Regions from separate parts of the Endozoicomonas sp. ALD068 genome, predicted to be linked through region 3. Evidence: predicted binding sites of a transcription regulator. Region 3 holds the regulator's gene; each other region holds the start of a gene.
The links. Region 3 encodes sigma-54, which starts transcription at its own class of promoters, with help from an activator protein. Its sites were predicted from a motif close to TGGCACNNNNNTTGCTNT; they were not measured.
Positions count from the first base shown of each region.

Region 1: the regulator sigma-54 is predicted to act here: its motif matches at 1,563-1,580, upstream of ACO6V5_RS09525 (NarK family nitrate/nitrite MFS transporter).
Region 2: the regulator sigma-54 is predicted to act here: its motif matches at 3,333-3,350, upstream of glnK (P-II family nitrogen regulator).

Region 1 is NZ_JBLYNU010000004.1:2,732,684-2,739,101, forward strand. Features, by position in the region: gene nirB (nitrite reductase large subunit NirB) at 1-1,236, opposite strand, end outside; gene ACO6V5_RS09525 (NarK family nitrate/nitrite MFS transporter) at 1,613-3,082, shown strand; gene ACO6V5_RS09530 (LysE family translocator) at 3,157-3,789, opposite strand; gene ACO6V5_RS09535 (hypothetical protein) at 4,155-6,418, shown strand, end outside.
Region 2 is NZ_JBLYNU010000004.1:4,463,314-4,469,731, reverse strand. Features, by position in the region: gene ACO6V5_RS16120 (hypothetical protein) at 1-90, opposite strand, end outside; gene ACO6V5_RS16115 (hypothetical protein) at 178-579, opposite strand; gene ACO6V5_RS16110 (accessory factor UbiK family protein) at 870-1,133, opposite strand; gene ACO6V5_RS16105 (serine hydrolase domain-containing protein) at 1,272-2,297, shown strand; gene ACO6V5_RS16100 (hypothetical protein) at 2,346-2,609, shown strand; gene ACO6V5_RS16095 (hypothetical protein) at 2,635-2,997, shown strand; gene glnK (P-II family nitrogen regulator) at 3,472-3,810, shown strand; gene ACO6V5_RS16085 (ammonium transporter) at 4,043-5,293, shown strand; gene dinD (DNA damage-inducible protein D) at 5,584-6,418, opposite strand, start outside.
Region 3 is NZ_JBLYNU010000004.1:6,872,648-6,879,065, reverse strand. Features, by position in the region: gene lptA (lipopolysaccharide transport periplasmic protein LptA) at 1-397, shown strand, start outside; gene lptB (LPS export ABC transporter ATP-binding protein) at 498-1,223, shown strand; gene ACO6V5_RS24830 (RNA polymerase factor sigma-54) at 1,481-2,935, shown strand; gene hpf (ribosome hibernation-promoting factor, HPF/YfiA family) at 3,106-3,417, shown strand; gene ACO6V5_RS24820 (PTS sugar transporter subunit IIA) at 3,432-3,884, shown strand; gene rapZ (RNase adapter RapZ) at 4,150-5,007, shown strand; gene ACO6V5_RS24810 (HPr family phosphocarrier protein) at 5,007-5,276, shown strand; gene mgtE (magnesium transporter) at 5,465-6,418, shown strand, end outside.

The DNA of each region.
Region 1 (6,418 bases), 4.1 Mb from region 3:
TGTCGCTGCAGAACCATCGGTCTGAGGCAGAATGAGTTCAGCAGGATTTTCCGGGGGACGCATGTCATTCAGCATCATCTGCAACAGGCTGCCGTACTCTTCAGCATCGCCTATCAATACAGCTCCCAGAACCTTTTTCTTATTTCTGGAAACCACCAGTTTTTTATAAACTTCTTTCTCTTCATCAATCAGCTGGTAGCTCAGGGAACCTTCGGTATTGCCATGGGCATCACCAATACTGGCAACATCAACACCCATCAGTTTCAGCTTGGTGCTCATATCGGCACCAGTAAACTGATTACCGTTCTTACCCGTCAACTGATCTACAACCACCTGCCCCATCTGGTAGCCCGGTGCCACCAGACCAAAGATACGGCCACTCCAGAGTGCACACTCACCAATGGCAAATATACGTTCATCAGATGTACGGCAGTCGTTATCTATAACGATACCGCCTCGCTCACCCAACTCCAGTCCGGAAGCTTTCGCCAGCTCATCTCTTGGGCGAATACCGGCTGAAAACAGTACGATATCGGTATTCAGTTGTTCGCCGTCAGCGAACTGCATCTGGTGAATAGCGCCTTCACCATCAACAATCTGTCGGGTATTTTTGGAGGTATGAATCGTGACCCCCAGACCCTCGATCTTGCGTCTGAGCATGGCACCACCGCTATCATCCACCTGAACAGCCATCAGACGGGGAGCAAATTCGACCACGTGGGTTTCCAGCCCGAGATCTTTCAGAGCTTTTGCTGCTTCAAGCCCCAACAGACCGCCACCCACAACGGCACCGATCTTACTGTTACGGGCAGCTTCTTTAATCGCTTCCAGATCTTCGATGGTACGATAGACAAAACAGTTTTTACGGTCATGCCCGGGTACGGGAGGAACAAATGGATAGGAGCCTGTCGCCAGTACCAGCTGATCGTACTTTTGAGTCATGCCACTGGCTGTCACTACTTCACAGGACTCACGATTTATTGATGTAATGGCTTCATTAAGAACAAGATTAATGCCTTCCTGCTCATAAAAGCCTTCAGAAACCATAGACAGGTCATCCGCTGAGCGACCTGTGAAAAATTCACTGAGATGAACCCGGTCATAGGCAGGACGGATCTCTTCTCCAAATACCACCACATCGAAGCGTTTCAGGCCGCCAGCATCTACCAGTTTCTCCAGAAAGCGGTGACCTACCATGCCGTTACCGACAACCACCAGGGTTTCTTTTCCGATCATCCCAGACATCCTCTTTAGTATCTAGCATTGGGCCGGAACAACTGCATCCTTTAGAGCCAGCCTCTTTTCTAATTCTTGTGCCTATGCAACTGCCGTGCCCACTTTCAAAACACGATAAAAACAGGAAATTCTTTCCTGAGACTTTAGCTACTCGCACAAAAATAATGCACGCAGAAATAATCAAACAGCTAAAGAGCACCATTTTGGTGAGCAGAATAAAAATACTCAGAAACTTCCCGCACTCAAATAAAGAACTTTCTTGCATAGAAGAGAAAATTCATTAAATACGCATAAAAATGCAAGTCAAATCGGTGCATTTATCATATTGGCCTGATGTTTGCTTTTGCTTGGGGAATTTCTTAAACAAGGAGGATGTATGAGCAACCCCGATTCATTTAACCTGTTTTCTTTTAGCGGGAAGACCAAGATTCTGCACCTTAGCTGGATTGCCTTCTTTATTAGCTTTGTGGTCTGGTTTAACCATGCGCCTCTGGCCCTGGCTATTTCCGAGTCTCTGGGCCTGACTCGTGAAGAACTGAAAACCCTGCTGATTCTGAACGTAGCCCTCACTATTCCGGCTCGAGTCATCATCGGTATGCTCACTGATGTTTACGGTCCCAGAAAAGTCTATTCCGGACTCCTGGCCATCTGCAGTATTCCTTGTTTTATGTATGCCATGGCAGATGACTTTACCCAGGCCGCCATAGCCCGCTTTATGCTGGGTACTATTGGTGCAGGCTTTGTGGTCGGCATTCGTCTGGTATCTGAGTGGTTCCCCGCTCGCCAATTGGGTACCGCAGAAGGTATTTACGGTGGCTGGGGCAACTTTGGCTCTGCTGCTGCTGCCATGTCTCTGCCCACCATTGCACTGCTCTTTGGTGGAGAAGATGGCTGGCGTTACGCCATTGGCCTGACCGGATTAATCTCCTTGCTGTTCAGTGTCGTCTTCTACATAAACGTCACAGATACCCCTAAAGGTGCTACCTACTTCCGCCCCAAGAACATTGGCGCCATGGAAGTCACCAGCAAAGGCGACTTTGCCTTGCTGCTGATCATGAAGATTCCGATGTATGCGGCATTGGCTCTGCTGACCTGGAAGCTTTCACCTAAGGGTGTTGCCATGCTGAGTGCCGGGATTTCAACGGCTATTTATGTCGGTCTGACTGCTATCTACCTGTTTGATGTCTGGAAAGTCTGGCAGGTCAACAAGCACATTTTCTCCGAGCCTGTGCCAGCTATTCACCAGTATCAGTTCAAGCAGGTGGCCGTTCTGAACGTTCTTTACTTCGCTACCTTCGGTTCTGAACTGGCCGTGGTGTCCATGCTACCTCTGTTTTTTGCAGATACCTTTGAACTGGATCCGGTCATGGCGGGTCTGGTCGCTTCCGCTTATGCCTTCATGAACCTGATGTCCCGTCCGGGCGGAGGATTACTCAGTGACAAGTTTGGCCGCAAGATCACTCTGCTGGTTCTCACTGCAGGCCTGGCCGGTGGTTACTACATGATGAGTATCATTGATTCCAGCTGGCCACTGGTTCTTGCTGTTGTTGCTGCCATGGCCTGCTCCTTCTTTGTACAGGCCGGTGAAGGTGCGGTATTTGCGGCTGTACCCCTGATCAAGCGTCGACTCACAGGTCAAATTGCCGGTATGACAGGAGCCTATGGTAACGTGGGCGCTGTCTTCTACCTGACAGTATTGTCTCTGGTGGACTACTCCACCTTCTTCATGGTTATCGCAGGCACTGCAGTGTTGGGTTTCTTTACCCTCTTCCTGATGGAAGAACCCAAGGGTCAGATGGCCGAAGTGATGCCTGACGGCAGTGTCACCATGATTGATGTGACCTGATCATTCTGTTTCAGTGGTCCACAATGGGCCACTGAAACAAAACACAGCCACCGGATACTCTTCGGCCTGGCTCTCTATTTCACAACCAACACGGCAGCGATACCCGCCAGAACATAGAGCCCCCCTGTAGAACGCTCAAATAACAACATACTTTTTTTTGTACTCAGCATAGGTTTCACAGATTTTGACAGTAGCCCATAGAGAAGCTTGCAAACCAAATCCACTACACCCCAAGTCATTACAATGATCAATATTTGTTGCACAAGATCCTGATCTCTATTAATAAACTGAGGCAAGAAAGCCATAAAGAAAATAATATCTTTTGGATTACTGGCTCCCAATAGAAAAGCTTTTTTAAACAGATTACTGAAGCCGGGAAACTGCAAAGAACAATCATTGAGACGTTTACTGGTAGTGTCAGCCATCGACTTCCTGATGGTATTAACCCCCAGATAAACCAGATAAAGAACTCCCATCAGTTTCAGTATCAGAAACATGTTTTCCGAAGCCGTAAGAATGGCCCCAAGACCAGTGGCCGAAATAACCAGGTAAAGTGATGAAGCCAGCGTACCACCCAAAAATGCCGGATAGGATCTGATAACCCCATAGTTAATAGAATTGGACACCATGTACAGAGATAGAGGACCAGGAATGAGTATGACTACAAAGATTGAAACAACATACAGAAACCAAACTTCAATACTCATTATTCACTCCAAAAGCAGCGACTGTACCCTATAGCACTCCCTATAGCACTACCAGTTGCTATTTTTACCTCTCCTACAAAACACTTCCTTAAGATACATGGCCCGCACACATGCCTGCAAAAAACCGCTTTGATTCTGAATCCTCCTGACAGAGCAGGAGGCCATAGCGTCGATCCCTGGACGCTCCCGCCGCTTTGGTTTGAGTAGTTGTGCAATAAACGACATTGAATGCAAATAAAATATCAGGAAATTCAAACGCTGTCCCTCCCCCCTACCCCTTTCATCAGTTCTTGATAGATCGAATCATTGAACAGAGGATATGAATCAAGCTATTGAGCTATACCGGAGAATTGTTTGCAGATTTCATGAGGAACCTGACGGAGTTCCGTACTAAACTGCATCTTGCGCTTTTTTCCCATTCTGAGCCTTTTGATCACGTCAGTGAAAGGGCAAGTATCGCCCCCCCTCTGGAGATCGTGTGGGTCAATCCTTCAGGTGTTATCATGCCAAATCACGAAGTACCCAAATTAATTCATGTTAGTATTGTCAGCCCTATTGAAGGTTTGGAGTTTGCTTTTCTAAAAATATGGGCCGAGGTTAACCCGGATTATAAAATCAATGTCTGGGCCCCCGAACGTTTGATATACCAAAAAATTCTATATTCGCTGCTGTTTTCCGAGATAAGCAATAACGCTATCGAAAAAGATGACCCCGGTGATATTGCTCGGCTGAAAGACAGCATCTGGCAAAAAATTGATAACTTTATGGGAGAAAGCAGTGAAATAGAAGAATTAAATATAATGGAATCTGATCTTCCAGACAGTGTAAAGAAGGAATTTGTCATCCAATGGAATAAAATCAATAATTCTTTAGATAAAATTAAAAATTTAATCAGCAACGCTATTGTTCATAAAAAGCTGAAAAACCTAGATCAAGAATATAAAAATTTTATCAGATACAGTTTAGGCTTTACTAACAGTTTAATCATCGAAAGATTTATCGGGCTGAGTCAAAAATTCGTACTAGGAGGGGTATATATTGATAAAGGACTACTACCGGAAATGAACAGTCACCCCTTTCTAAAAAGAAGCAGTTCCCTTGATCCTATATCGGGGACGGCAGTGACTTCTGAGAAGGAAAAGCAGCTCGAAAGTGCCAAGCTACATGCTCTTTTTAAAAAAATGTTTTCAGATGGAACTATTTCAGATCCCAGCCCTTATTTTGAGAGATACGGTACAACCCTGTCGAGAGAAGAAATCACTCGAATTCAAGGTATCGTAGCAGAAAGCAGTATTAGTGATTTATTCCATAGTCTGCCGAAATATGACTTAAAGGAGTATAGCCGTAATAAATTATTCTTCAGTAAGAAAGTAAATTTTGAATATGATACTCCCACTATAGCTCTTGATGATTCAATCCAGCCCCTGATGGTGGCCTCTCGCCAAGGACACCCAACAATCAAACTACTACTTGATGAAATCTGTTTACTTCATGAGACTGTAGAAAATTTAAAAAAATCATCACTAAGAAAAAAAGAAATCACATTAAAGATAAGGAAGGCTATTCATAAATTCTATATGGAAAGAAAAGTTATTATCTCTGATAATGACATCGATAAAATTGCAACCATATCAACTGATCTTCGGCATGATATCGACAAATTTAACTGCATCATTACTGCAAAATTAGGTTATGATGCTTTTGAAAGATTAATAAATCTTGAAAAACCAAAAGACATCAAAATCATTCCAATTAACTACTTCATAGCGAATAATCTCTTTTATAACAGAAGTTTTAGAAACCTTGGTTTTAACTCGTCACCAACAAGTGGTCAGAAATCATATGAAAGATTAATAATCGTTCATTATTCAGATAAAAACATAGAAGGCATAAGCGATTCTTTAATACATTGCTTTAAACTTTATAATAAGTACCGCACTGAAAAAAACAGCGTCTTATACAATGCTGTTGATTCAAATCAAATAGAAACAATAACACTTCAAAAAGTGTCAGGAGTAACGCTCAAAAATATTGGCGAAGACACTAAAGTCATCATGACTGGAAGCCTTCATTTCTATAATAGCGACTTGAATCTATATGATACTTTCTATTACAAGCGCTTAATGTTAAAGCTATCAGCGGTTTTGGGAACGTTGATCCCAAAAAATACCAGAGTACAAACCATAAAATTCTTTTTTGATAACTCTGCACAAGGCATTGAAGATTCTGAGGGTGTACTAAATACCAGCCAGAAAAATTATATTGTACCTGAAGTTTTAAGGAACTTGGCCAAACAAGGTATCTATGCAAACTCAGCTGTTGCGATTCGAGGATTCTTGTCAGCAGGTGATCCTCACGGGCCGTCAACCTCGAAAAATGCCCCCTATCCAGATCTCAACCGCATTGTTTTTACCCTTGACCGTAGCGGCGCCGTGACATACCGAGCCAAGTTCGGGTTGGCCTCCTTTGACCTCGAAAATGAGTTTATCGATAAGACAAGCAAAGAGGATCCGAACGATGACAAACTCACAAAAGAATTTACCGAAGCTCTACTCAAAGGAGAGTTTGCTGATGCCAAACTCAACGATGATTTGGTCAAAGTCGTAATCGAAGACAGGCCTACCTTTGC
Region 2 (6,418 bases), 2.4 Mb from region 3:
ATCATTATTGTCCGGGCTTGCATGGATCATTGTTGAGACCGGTGAAAAAGTGGTGAGTAAAACTAAAAACGTAAACAGTCGTTTTATCATATGGGTTCTCTCCAGAGAGGTCTGAAGCTCAATGGCTCCAGACCCGGAAGCTTAGTCGTTCAGCTGCCACTTCTCGGTTGTCTGTTATCAGGCAGACTTACCCATCAGCAGAACACTGGCCTGAACGCGTCCGGTTCCTTCGGTGTCGTAATAGAATCTTACTTTTTCAATGGCCCTTGCTTTGCCGGGCAGGTCAATGACGCGGGAGCTACCGCCTTTTCTGACTTTGCTGCGGATGGCTACTTCACGGCTCTGACCGTTCTCGTAGTGAACAATCACTTTGTCGAAATCCACGTCTGCACCTTTGACCTTGAACTGCAGACGCTTGAAAGCACCGTCTCTCAGACCAACACGGATGGTGTCTACTTCTGCACGACGACTGACTTTCTTTTCGCCCAGAAGCTCCCAGCCAGCCGCAGATGCAGTCTGTGCAAAGCCAGACATCACCATGGTCATCAGCAGAGTAAACATTGAAAGTGCGCGTTTCATAGTGATTGTTCTCCTGAAATTTTCACTATTTGTCCTTGAGGCCATCCTGTCTTTGTAGGGATATGGCCATTGCTACCAAATGGAGTTGAGGCAGTCATCTTAATTTGTAGAGCAATGCTATAGCGAAGAAAGTAGTATCTCTATAGGGATAACTACCGAGGGGGATAATTTTGATTTCGAGTTAACTTATTGATTTAAATTATTTTTTTATACAATGAAAAGTGTCAGTGAAGAGTAAAATCTGGCAGTGCGTGGGGCAGCCGTTCTCAGGGCAAGAACGGCCAATGACATCAGCAGCAACCGTCGGACGATCCAGCTTTTTCCAATTCGGCCACTTTCTTTTCGAGGGCTTCCAGTCTTTCACGGGTATGCTTCAGAACCGCGACCTGGGCATCAAACTCGTCACGGCTGACCAGTTCAAATTTGGCCAGAGCACTGCTCACCATTGCCTTGATGTTGTGCTCAATATCTTCCCGGGTCTGGCTTTTCTGCCCACCCAGAACCTGTCCTGCTTTGCCGGCAATACTACCGATAAGGGAGGCTTTATCGATCATCGATTATTCCTGCAATTGCTGTGATTTAAAACCGGCAGTGATGATACCACAAGCAGCTATTTCGCCGTGTCTGCTTTTATGTGCTAAATTGTTGGTTAATTCATGAACATTGACTTGGTGAACTCATGGATTTGGCTTATGCCAAAGACTCAAATCAAACTTGTATCTGCCCTCGGCTGGTTCTCTCTGTTCGTAAGCCTTATCCTCTCAAACAGTGTCAGCGCAGCGGGTAACAGAGACGACGCCTACGCCACGCCAACCGAAGATTTCTCGGTGCACGCAATCAAACATGGTTATAGCCTGACCGATGCACGACGGTTGCATAATGAGTGGAGCTTGAGCAAGTTTCTAAATATTACCGAATCGGGTGCTTACTCTTATTTGCACTTGGGTGAGTTTCTTCCGCAAGCCATGATTTACCATGATGGAGGGGTGGTCAGGCTTAATGAAAATGCCAGGAAATCAATTGCTGAAATCGCACTCAAAAAAGACGGCGAATCCACTACATTCGAGCAAGTGATCCTGGATAAGCATTCACCGGTTCAGGGCGTTCTGGTTGTCAAAAACGGCGAAATTGTCTACCAGCAATACCCCGGCATTAGAGAGAACGACCGCCATGTGTGGATGTCGAATTTAAAACTGATCGTCGGCACGCTCATCGCTTTGCTGGAAGAGGAAGGGCGTATTGATCTACAGAAAACCGTGGCAGACTATCTACCCAAAGCAAAAAGTACAGCTTGGGGGAAAGTGAAACTATTTGATGTGTTGAATATGCAGTCGGGCCTCAATTTAGAGGAAAGTCCCGCAACACGTAGCGGTGATACCCCTTACAACGCCTTTGTGAGAGCAGAGGTTGGTTTGCCCGCTGATGACGGAAAAGTTTACACCCACGACGATGCCTTATTCGCGATTCCTTATCTGAAAAAGCCGGGCACGGCTTTTGAGTATTCATCCGCTAATACACAGATGTTGGGTTTGGTAATTGAGGAAATCACACAAAAAAGATTGGCAGAGGTTGTTGCTGAGCGGATTTGGTCCAAAGCGAGCATGGCGGGCGATGCAACAGTTGGTTTAAGTCCGCAGGGTAATGCCATTATTCATGGCCTGGTCAGCTCTCGTTTAGATGATATGGCACGTTTTGGCATGTTGTTTACCCCGAGTTAGAAGAAGCTTTGCGATAGACGCATTGTTTCAGAAAAAATGCTGAAACGTATGCAAACATCAGGAGAACGCGATAACTATTTGAAAGGCGCACTTGGGCCCAGGCTGGCAGAAGAGTTCAGAGATGCACCACTATTTAATAGTTATCAGTGGGATGCTGTATTCGCTGATAGTGACCTCTATAAGAGTGGTATGAATGGCCAGGGCTTATATGTGTCACCTTCCAGAGATAATGTAGTAGTCTGGTTTGCTACCGACTTTACGGAAATTCCGATGGAAGCTTTCAGCCGAAGAGTCAGCCTGTACCTGGATTAGAGTAATTTAAAAGTCTACTGTCGTTATGTTTAAGTTTCTGTCATCGTGTTTAAGCCTGATTCTCTGCCTGTCAGGTTATTGTGACGACAATGAGCTGGCAAAAAAATTAACCAACCCTGTCGCTGATTTGATCAGTGTGCCCGTGCAAGCCAATTATGATACGGGCTTTGGTCCTCAAGACGGGCACAGAGTAACTGTTAATATACAGCCTGTTATACCCATCGAGATGAATGATAATTGGAATATCGTGTCCAGAACCATTCTACCTTTGATCGAACAAAATGATGTGGCAGGTAACAGCGGTTCGCAATCGGGTACTTCTCTCCTGCACCCAAAAAGGCTGGACATATACGCTACAATCCGAAAGCACTTACGATTGGGAGAATAGTCAATGGAATATTCCAGTAAATGCTGTGCTGTCAAAAGTAGTTCGCATAGGCCAGCTACCGGTGAGCTTTGCAGCTGGTGTGCGTTACTGGGCTGATGCGCCAGAACAGGGCGCTGAAGGTTGGGGGTTCCGCTTTGCGGTTACGGCGATGTTCCCCAAGTAGCTAGCCAGGCTTTGTATGAGAGACAGAGGCTGATCCATTGCATCAGAAGAGTGCGCGATTTAAGTGCGAGAATTGTTAGAGATGGGCTTTGTTGGTGCATGAAATTTAACAAGTGAACGGAAATGGGCCTTTTTTACTCTAAAGACCCGTTTATCAGGTTATTTTCAAAATTTGGCACATTGTCTGCATGTAAGCCACCAAACTCAGTTGGAATCTAGATCAGCTGAATATTCAGGGCTGGGAGCGCGGATCACAATAACAATGTCCGGATTTTCCCTGTTGGCCAACAGGATTCACTCAGGAGAGCTTTTATGAAGTTGGTATCAGCCATCATTAAGCCATTCAAACTGGACGACGTGCGAGAGGCTTTGTCCGAGATTGGTGTTCAGGGTATCACTGTCACCGAAGTTAAGGGGTTCGGTCGACAGAAAGGACATACTGAGCTTTATCGTGGAGCTGAATATGTGGTTGATTTTCTGCCCAAGGTTAAGCTGGAGGTCGGCATTGCAGATGACTTGCTGGATCAGGTGATCGAAGCCATTTCTTCAGCTGCCAACACAGGAAAGATTGGTGACGGGAAGATCTTCGTTACTAATCTGGAGCAGGCGATTCGGATCAGAACTAACGAAACTGGCGAAGACGCTGTTTGATGTGCAGAGCAGCAAGAGACCATAGTCAGGAAATTGATGGTTCTCAGGGTGCATGCACAACAATAAAAAAACTTCGTCGTTTGTTGCAGATACACTAAAAGCACCAGACGACATTCGCAAGAATAAAAATAGCTAATGTGGAAACAGTTTCCGAGTTGAGGAGACTGTTTTCAGGGCACAAATGCCGTAGCAAAAGACTACTTATCTGCTGAACTTTTTTGGGAGGAGCCCTGTGGAAAATCTGGCTCAAGTGTCGTACGCACTCGATACTTTCTACTTTCTGATGTCCGGTGCGCTGGTAATGTGGATGGCAGCCGGTTTTGCCATGCTCGAAGCCGGTCTGGTCCGTTCTAAAAACACCGTTGAAATTCTAACAAAGAATATCGCCCTGTTTGCGATTGCCTCTACCATGTACCTGCTCTGTGGTTACGCCATTATGTACCCTGGAACCAATGAAGGCGGTATCCTGCCGGTCCTTGGCTCTTTGATTGGTACTGAAAACACGGTTGCAGCGGTAACTGCGGGTGGTGATGATGCGCCATACTACTCTGTACGTTCAGACTTCTTCTTCCAGGTGGTCTTTGTAGCGACTGCAATGTCGATCGTTTCCGGTGCGGTTGCAGAGCGCATGAAACTCTGGTCTTTCCTGCTGTTTGCGGTCTTCATGACTGGCTTCATCTATCCCGTTCAGGGCTTCTGGAAATGGGGCGGTGGATTCCTGAACGAAGCTAACTTCCAGGACTTCGCAGGTTCCGGTGTTGTGCACATGGCTGGTGCTGCTGCCGCTCTGGCAGGTGTGCTGCTTCTGGGTGCACGCAAAGGCAAGTACGGTAAAGACGGTGCTGTTAATGCGATCCCCGGTGCCAACCTGCCACTCGCTACTCTGGGTACCTTTATTCTGTGGCTGGGATGGTTCGGTTTCAATGGTGGTTCTCAGCTGAAACTGTCTGATGTTGAAAGTGCGAACGCTGTCGCCCAGATCTTTGTCAACACTAACGCTGGTGCTGCTGGTGGTGTCATTGCTGCTCTGATCATAGCCCGTGTCCTGTTCGGTAAGGCTGATCTGACTATGGCTCTGAACGGTGCTCTGGCCGGTCTGGTATCCATTACCGCTGAGCCGCTGACACCAACCGCAGTATCTGCGACTCTGATCGGTGGCGTTGGTGGTTCTCTGGTTGTTCTGGCCATCCTGGCACTGGATAAACTGCGCATCGACGATCCAGTGGGTGCCATTTCAGTACACGGTGTTGTAGGTATCTGGGGTCTGCTGGCAGTACCGCTGACCAACGACGGTGCAACTTTCGGCGCCCAGCTGTTGGGTATCGGTTCAATCTTCGCCTGGGTATTCCTCTCTTCCCTGATCGTCTGGGCTGCTATCAAGCAGATACTTGGTCTGCGTATTACTGAAGAAGAAGAGTATGAAGGTGCTGACCTGACCGAATGTGGTATGGAAGCTTATCCCGAGTTTATGGGTAAACAGTGATAAGATGCAGGTGATTAAAAAAAGCTGTCGCCGTGTGTGTCGCTACAAGCATCTCATGACATAAAACAGATAAAAATGACATAGATACAAGCAACTTTGACATACCAGACCCCAGCAACAATACTTTCAGTGTTGTTTAGCTGGGGTCTTTTTTATGTACAGGAGAACACTTGATTTGAGAAAGTATAAAAGTGACGCCGGATTAAACTGCTTCTGTCTACTCATCTTTTTCAGAACTAACATACCCATTAGAAATGTGGGTGTCGCAAAACACTCTCTTAATATCAAATTCAGCTTTTATCAGTCTGCCGGGCAGGTTTGGGCAGCCGATTTTCCTTGATTAACTTACGTTCATTGCTTTTCACGCGACGAGACAATTTGTTGATATCTTCTTCTGGTGGCAACTCTTCTGGTGTAATGCCACGTTCCTGCAACATTGTGCGAACGCTTCGGTTGTTCTGAACATGTTCTTGCGTAATGGGGCGCTCTCCCTGCAAGTCATGCTCAGTGACATTGTGGTTGGTAATTTCGGTGGCCAGATTCTTCGCTGCAATGGTCACCGTAGGCAGGAAATCAGCCAGTGGCCGCTTCTCAGGCATACCCAGCTTTTGTTTCATGTTTCTGGTGTTGTTGCCTCCAAACAGGGCGGCATCACCTTTTGACCGAATACGACCAAAACCCCGTTCATCAACGCCCCGCTCATAGATATTTCTCGAAAGCTCGGTTTCAGATTCCCTGAGCTTTTGCCGGGCATCCAGTCGATCCTGAAGCCGTAAACGTTCTTCCAGAACCTCCTGTTTTCGGGTCTGAAGAGCAAAATAGGTTTGGGCAAAGGCAATGGATTCTTTACGGGGGTCGCCATTCTGGGCAACCAGATAGCAGGCATAGCGGGTCAGCATAACATCAGCAACAGGGCGCTGTGCACTGGAGCCCAACTGAACCATTTTCGTGACGTCAAGAAAATGGTCGTCTTGAGGATTTCCTGAGTTTTCACAGGCAGCTCTGGCCTTATCTACAACCTTGGTGAAGTTTTCCCAGCGGTCATACCCCAGCTCAGACATCAGCTCCCGTGCATACCAGAACTCTATGGTTGCATCGGCTAATGTGTGGGTAATTTCCTCGAAT
Region 3 (6,418 bases):
CAAGAAAGGTGTATCCATCTATAAAGGCAATGTTGTGATGATTCAGGGCACCACCCGAATTACCGGAGACAAGGTGACCATCTATTCCGTCCAGCAGGAAGTTAAAAAAATTGTGGCAGAAGGCGACAAGGAAAGAGCTTACTACGAAGAACAGCAACCTGATGATCAGGGCATTCTGAAAGCCTGGGGTCATACTATCGATTATCAGGTGGCTGGCGATAAGATCCAACTGATCAAGCAGGCGCAGTTGACCCAGAAGGGTGATACCTTCACAGGTGAACGCATTGATTATGACCTGACCAAGCAGACCGTGAATGCCAAGGGCAGTGAGAACAAAAGCAACCCGGATGGTCGGGTCAAAATGATTTACCAACCCAAACCTGAGAGCAAGCAGTAGTACTCATATCCCATTACACTCACTGCTCAACGACTGAACAGGCTTGAAAGGGCTGCCAGAAAAACGACAGCTAACTTTTAAACAGGAAGACAAACTCCGGATGGCAACGCTTAAGGCAGAACATCTCAGTAAAAGCTACAAAGGCAGACAGGTCGTCAAAGATGTATCTCTGGCTGTCGACAGTGGTCAAATTGTCGGACTTCTTGGCCCCAACGGGGCAGGTAAAACTACCTGCTTCTACATGATTGTAGGTCTCGTAAAAGCAGACGGTGGACAGGTTGACCTTAGTGGCCAGAGTTTAACTCACGAACCTATGCATGGCCGGGCCAGAGCTGGCGTAGGTTATCTGCCACAGGAAGTTTCTATTTTCAGGAAATTGACGGTCACCGATAACCTGCTCTCGATATTGGAAACCCGTTCCGACCTTTCCCGGAAAGATCGCATCGCAAAAATGGAGTCATTGCTGGAAGAGTTTAATATCAATCATATCAGGGACAATCCGGGTATGAGCCTTTCCGGTGGTGAAAAGCGCAGGGTAGAAATTGCCCGAGCTCTTTGCACTGACCCAAAATTTATTCTGCTCGATGAACCTTTTGCCGGTGTTGACCCCATTTCTGTTGGTGACATCAAGGCCATTATCACGCACCTGAAAGCCCGGGACATCGGAGTCCTGATTACCGACCACAATGTCCGGGAGACACTGGATATCTGCGAGAAGGCCTACATTGTCAGCGAAGGCACTATTATTGCCGAGGGTGATAGTCAGACTGTCCTGGCTAATCAAAAGGTTCGTGACGTTTATCTCGGGCATCAGTTCAGTCTCTGATCATCTCTTGACTGGTCTCGCGAAAGAAGCGGGCAAAGATGTTGAGCTGATTTATTTTCATACTCTTGTTCTGAATGTTGCATGGCTGACTTGATGAATCACTTTCCCGAAGCTTCAGATGTGATTATAATCCCAGTGACATGGAGAGTAGCCCAATCAAAATAATGAGCAGACACTGAGATATAACTGTCAGGCGCTGATGGCATCAAATCTGGCACCCTCAGTGCAGACACCGAAGTAAAGGTATACAGTTGCCTATGAAGCCATCCTTACAGCTAAAAATGGGCCAGCAGCTGACCATGACACCTCAGCTGCAGCAGGCCATAAGGCTTCTGCAACTTTCCACTCTGGACCTTCAGCAGGAAATCCAGGAAGTTCTTGAATCCAATCCGATGCTGGAGTCTGAAGAGTCCGTTGAAGAACCACCTGCATCTGGTGATGAAGGGGAACAGCCTGTTGACTTCAATGAAAAAGCAGAACAGCCCCCGGAACCAGAAGAGCCCCAGTGGGCTGACAGCATACCCAATGACCTGCCCGTTGACTCCGGATGGGATGATGTCTATTCCAGCCTGCCCGCTGCAACCGATGAAGAACATGATCCTTTTGCCCGCTCCCGGGCCAATGAGTCCCTCCAGGACTATCTGGAATGGCAGTTAAACCTGACTCCCATGACTGACAGAGACAGGCTGATGGGCCTGGCTGTGATCGAAGCCATCAATAATGACGGGTACCTCACTCACTCCCTGGAAGAAATTTATCTCTCGCTACAGGAACAGGTAGAGGAACTGGCGTTTGAAGAACTTCAGGTCATGCAACGACGGATTCTTCACTTTGATCCGGTGGGTTGTGCCAGCGCCAACCTGAAAGAATGTCTCGAAGTTCAACTCAATCAACTGCCACAAGAAACCCACTTCCTGAAAGAAGCACGTCTGCTGATCCAGAATCATCTACAGGCTCTGGGTAGTCGTGACTATGCCCAAATCATGCGGCGTACCCGTCTCAAAGAACATCAACTGAGGGAAGCCCTTAGCCTTGTTCAAAGCCTCAACCCGAGGCCCGGATCAGAAATCGGCCAGGCGGACACGGAATACGTCACCCCCGATATTTCGGTCACCAAAGTCAGGGACCGCTGGGCGGTTGAACTGAACTCAGAATCCCTGCCCAGACTTCGCATCAACAACAATTACGCCTCAATGGTGCAACGTGCCAACAACAGTCGTGACAATGTCTTTATGAAGAACCAGCTGCAGGAAGCCCGCTGGTTTCTGAAAAACCTGCAAAGTCGTAACGAAACCTTACTGAAAGTAGCGGGCAAGATTGTTGAATTTCAGAAAGATTTTCTGGAGCAGGGTGAGCAGGCCATGAAGCCCCTGGTGTTGGCAGACATTGCTCAGGCGGTGGATATGCACGAGTCCACTATTTCCAGGGTCACTACACAGAAATACATGCACACTCCAAGAGGCGTGTTTGAGCTGAAATACTTTTTCTCCAGCCATGTCAGCACAGCCACTGGTGGAGAGTGCTCATCAACAGCCATCAGAGCCTTGATTAAAAAACTGGTATCCGATGAAAACCCTAAAAAACCACTGAGTGATAACAAAATCGCCGGCTTGCTGGGGGACCAGGGGATCAAAGTGGCCAGGAGAACCATCGCCAAATATCGTGAATCAATGAATATACCGCCATCGAATGAACGCAAGCAGCTTATCTGAGCCTTCAGCGATTGAGGTAACAAGCCCTTATACCACAAATCGCCCCATAGATTTTTTGTCTCAGAACAGCGCTAACTGTCATTGACAGTGATAGACTTTCAATCAGGGTTGCCCGTACAATCCCGGGGGCAGTCCAATGTCGAGAATCGGGATCAGCAGGAGAGCGTTACATGCAAGTCAACATCAGTGGACATCATGTAGAGGTGACTGAGGCTCTGAAAGATTATGTCACCAAGAAACTCGACCGCCTTGCCGCCCACTTTGATCAGATTACAAACGTTCAGGTCACTCTGAGTGTTGAGAAACTGAAGCACAAAGTGGAAGCGACTCTACATGTTCGTAGGGCGGATATTAATGCAACCGCTGAGGCTGAAGATATGTACGCTGCCATTGATGACATGTCGGACAAACTGGATCGACAACTGGTAAAACACAAAGAGAAAACGCTTGACCGGCTACAGGGTGCCAACGGCCGCCTGTAAGCATCGATCGTTGTATGATTATTGAAAACATTCTAACCCCCGGGCGCACCCTCTGCGATGTGCAGGGGGCCAGCAAAAAGAAAATCCTGGAAATTGTTGCGGAAATCATCAATGAGCATGTTCCCGCTATCAAAACCAAGGATCTGTTTAACAAGCTGATTAACAGAGAGCGACTCGGTACCACCGGTTTGGGCAAAGGCATAGCCCTGCCTCACTGTCGCTCCAGTGCTTGTCAGCATCCTACCGGACTTCTGATCAAACTGTCTGAACCCATAGATTTTGACTCTGTGGACAAGCAGCCGGTCGATCTGGTGTTCGCACTTATTGTTCCGGAAGAAAATACTCAGGAACATCTCAATATATTGCAGGCTGTCGCTGAGCGCTTTCAATCAGAAGTATTGTTAAGTCAGATGCGAGCGGCAGAAAATTCCGAGGCACTTTACAGCATCATCTGTTCCCCCGTTTAACGACTGTAGATAAAAAATATTTTGCTTGCTGATCTGATAACAGAAGCAGGCAAAATGTTTCTTGCTCAGAAATCCTTTCTTCTTCACTTTTGTCACTACAAAGCCTATTTATCCTTCAAAACTGCATGGAATAGAAATATCCGGACTATGCTAGAAATAAAAGAAAGCGACTGGTTCTAATCTCATTAGGTTTTGATAGACTTGCCTCACTCGGAACCAGGTGAGAGACCTGTTTACACAGTCAAACAATCGGGAAGGACACACCATGAAGCTGGTCATCATCAGTGGACGTTCAGGCTCCGGCAAAAGCTCCGCCCTTCACGCCCTTGAAGATGAGGGTTTTTACTGTGTAGACAACCTTCCTGCCAGCATGCTGAATGATCTGCCAACCAATCTTAAAAGCAACCTGGTCGAACCGCACCGTATGGCTGTCAGCCTCGATGTTCGTAATGTGCCCGGCTCTCTGGAACGCTTCCCGACATTGTTGGAAAAGTTGAAAAAACAGGGGGTTGAGTGTCAAGTAATCTTTCTCGACGCAGACAGCAACACCCTGATGAAGCGCTATAGTTCGACACGCCGTCGCCATCCTCTGAGCAATGACAAGGTTTCCCTGACAGAAGCCATTAATCTGGAAAAGAAACTGCTGGCCCCACTGGCTGAAGAAGCTGATATTAGGCTGGACACTTCGCCACTGTCTGTCCATGAAATCAGAGAACAGATAAGACAACGACTCTGCGGCTCCACCAGCAAAAGTATGACCCTGATGATTCAGTCCTTTGGCTTCAAGCACGGTATGCCAGTTGATGCCGACTACGTCTTTGATGTTCGCTGTCTGCCTAATCCTTTCTGGGTTGAAGCCTTAAGATCCTTCACTGGTCAGGATCAGCCAGTTAAAGATTTTCTGGCATCAGAACCCATGGTGAATGAGATGTTTGAAGATCTCAGCACATTCGTGGAAAAATGGTTACCAAGGTTCGAATCCGGACAGCGCAGTTATATGACGATTGCGATCGGATGTACCGGGGGGCAGCACCGTTCCGTATTTATTAGTGAAAAACTGGGCGAGTGGCTCAAAGAACGTTTTGACTGTGTTCAGGTCAGACATCGGGAGCTTTCCAAATAATGATCCAGAAGCAGATCACCATTATTAATAAACTTGGTTTACATGCTCGGGCAGCATCCAAATTTGTTTCTACAACGACGGCTTTTGCCAGCCAGGTGAAGGTGAGCTTTAACGGCCGTGAAGTGGATGGGAAAAGTATCATGGCCGTCATGATGCTGGCTGCTGGAAAAGGCTCTGTCCTTGATTTGACATTTGAAGGCCATGATGAAGAAGAGGCCTGTTCGGCTCTGTGCAATCTGATCAATGATTTTTTTGAAGAGGGTGAGTAGTCACCCTTTTCATCATTAAATCCCTGTTTATACTGGTCTCTCGAAAAGCTTTGCCAGAGATTGAAAGCCCGGCAAAGCTAACAAAGAATGACATGTGAAATGACTGAGTCTGACTATCAGACTTGATGGTTAAAAGAACAGAAGTTCGATACTCAGACACTTCTACCAAAAAAACCGGATACGCATCTATGGTTCAACAGCTACAACTGAGTATCGGAGACAAGGCATTTCAGGAGCTCAACGAAGCCCTTGAGCACGGTGTTTCTCCTGAACTCAGGCGTATGCTGAATGGTCTTCCGGCTCCGGATGCGGCACACCTGCTTGAATCTTCCCCTCCCAAACTTCGCAGCCTTCTCTGGCGCCTGATCGATCGAGAGATGGAAGGCGACGTATTGCAGGAGCTGAGCGACGAAGTCCGGCAGTTTTTCCTGGACAGGATGAATGTGGCAGAACTCAAAGTCATTACCGAAGGTCAGGACGTTGATGACATAGCTGACTTGCTACAGCAGCTACCCGACGCCATCACCCGAAAAGTGCTGGATTCTATGGACAGCCAGGACCGGCAACGGGTAGAAGCCGTTCTCTCTTATCCGGAAGACACAGCCGGTGGACTGATGAATACTGATGTCATCACCATCCGACCCAGCAGTACGCTTGATGTTGTGCTTCGTTACCTCAGGCGTCACAAGGATATTCCGGAGATGACAGACAGTCTGTTTGTCGTCAACCGCAGAGACGAATACATTGGGGCATTGCCTTTATCCGTTCTCCTGACCACATCCCCTTCAGCCACAGTTTTTGAAGTAATGCAGACCGATCTGAAACCTATCGCTGCCGATATGGAAGACAGCCAGGTTGCGCAATTGTTTGAACGGCAGGATCTGGTATCAGCACCAGTAGTTTCGGAGCATGGTCAGCTTCTAGGCCGCATTACGATTGACGACGTGGTAGATGTTATCCGGGAAGAAGCCGAACACTCCATGATGAGCATGGCAGGCCTGGATGACGATGAAGACACCTTTGCTCCCGCACTGAAGACAGCCCGTCGGCGTGCAGTCTGGCTGGGTATCAACCTGATAACAGCCTTTATTGCCGCTTCTGTCATAGGTATGTTTCAGGCTACCATAGACAAGGTCGTTGCC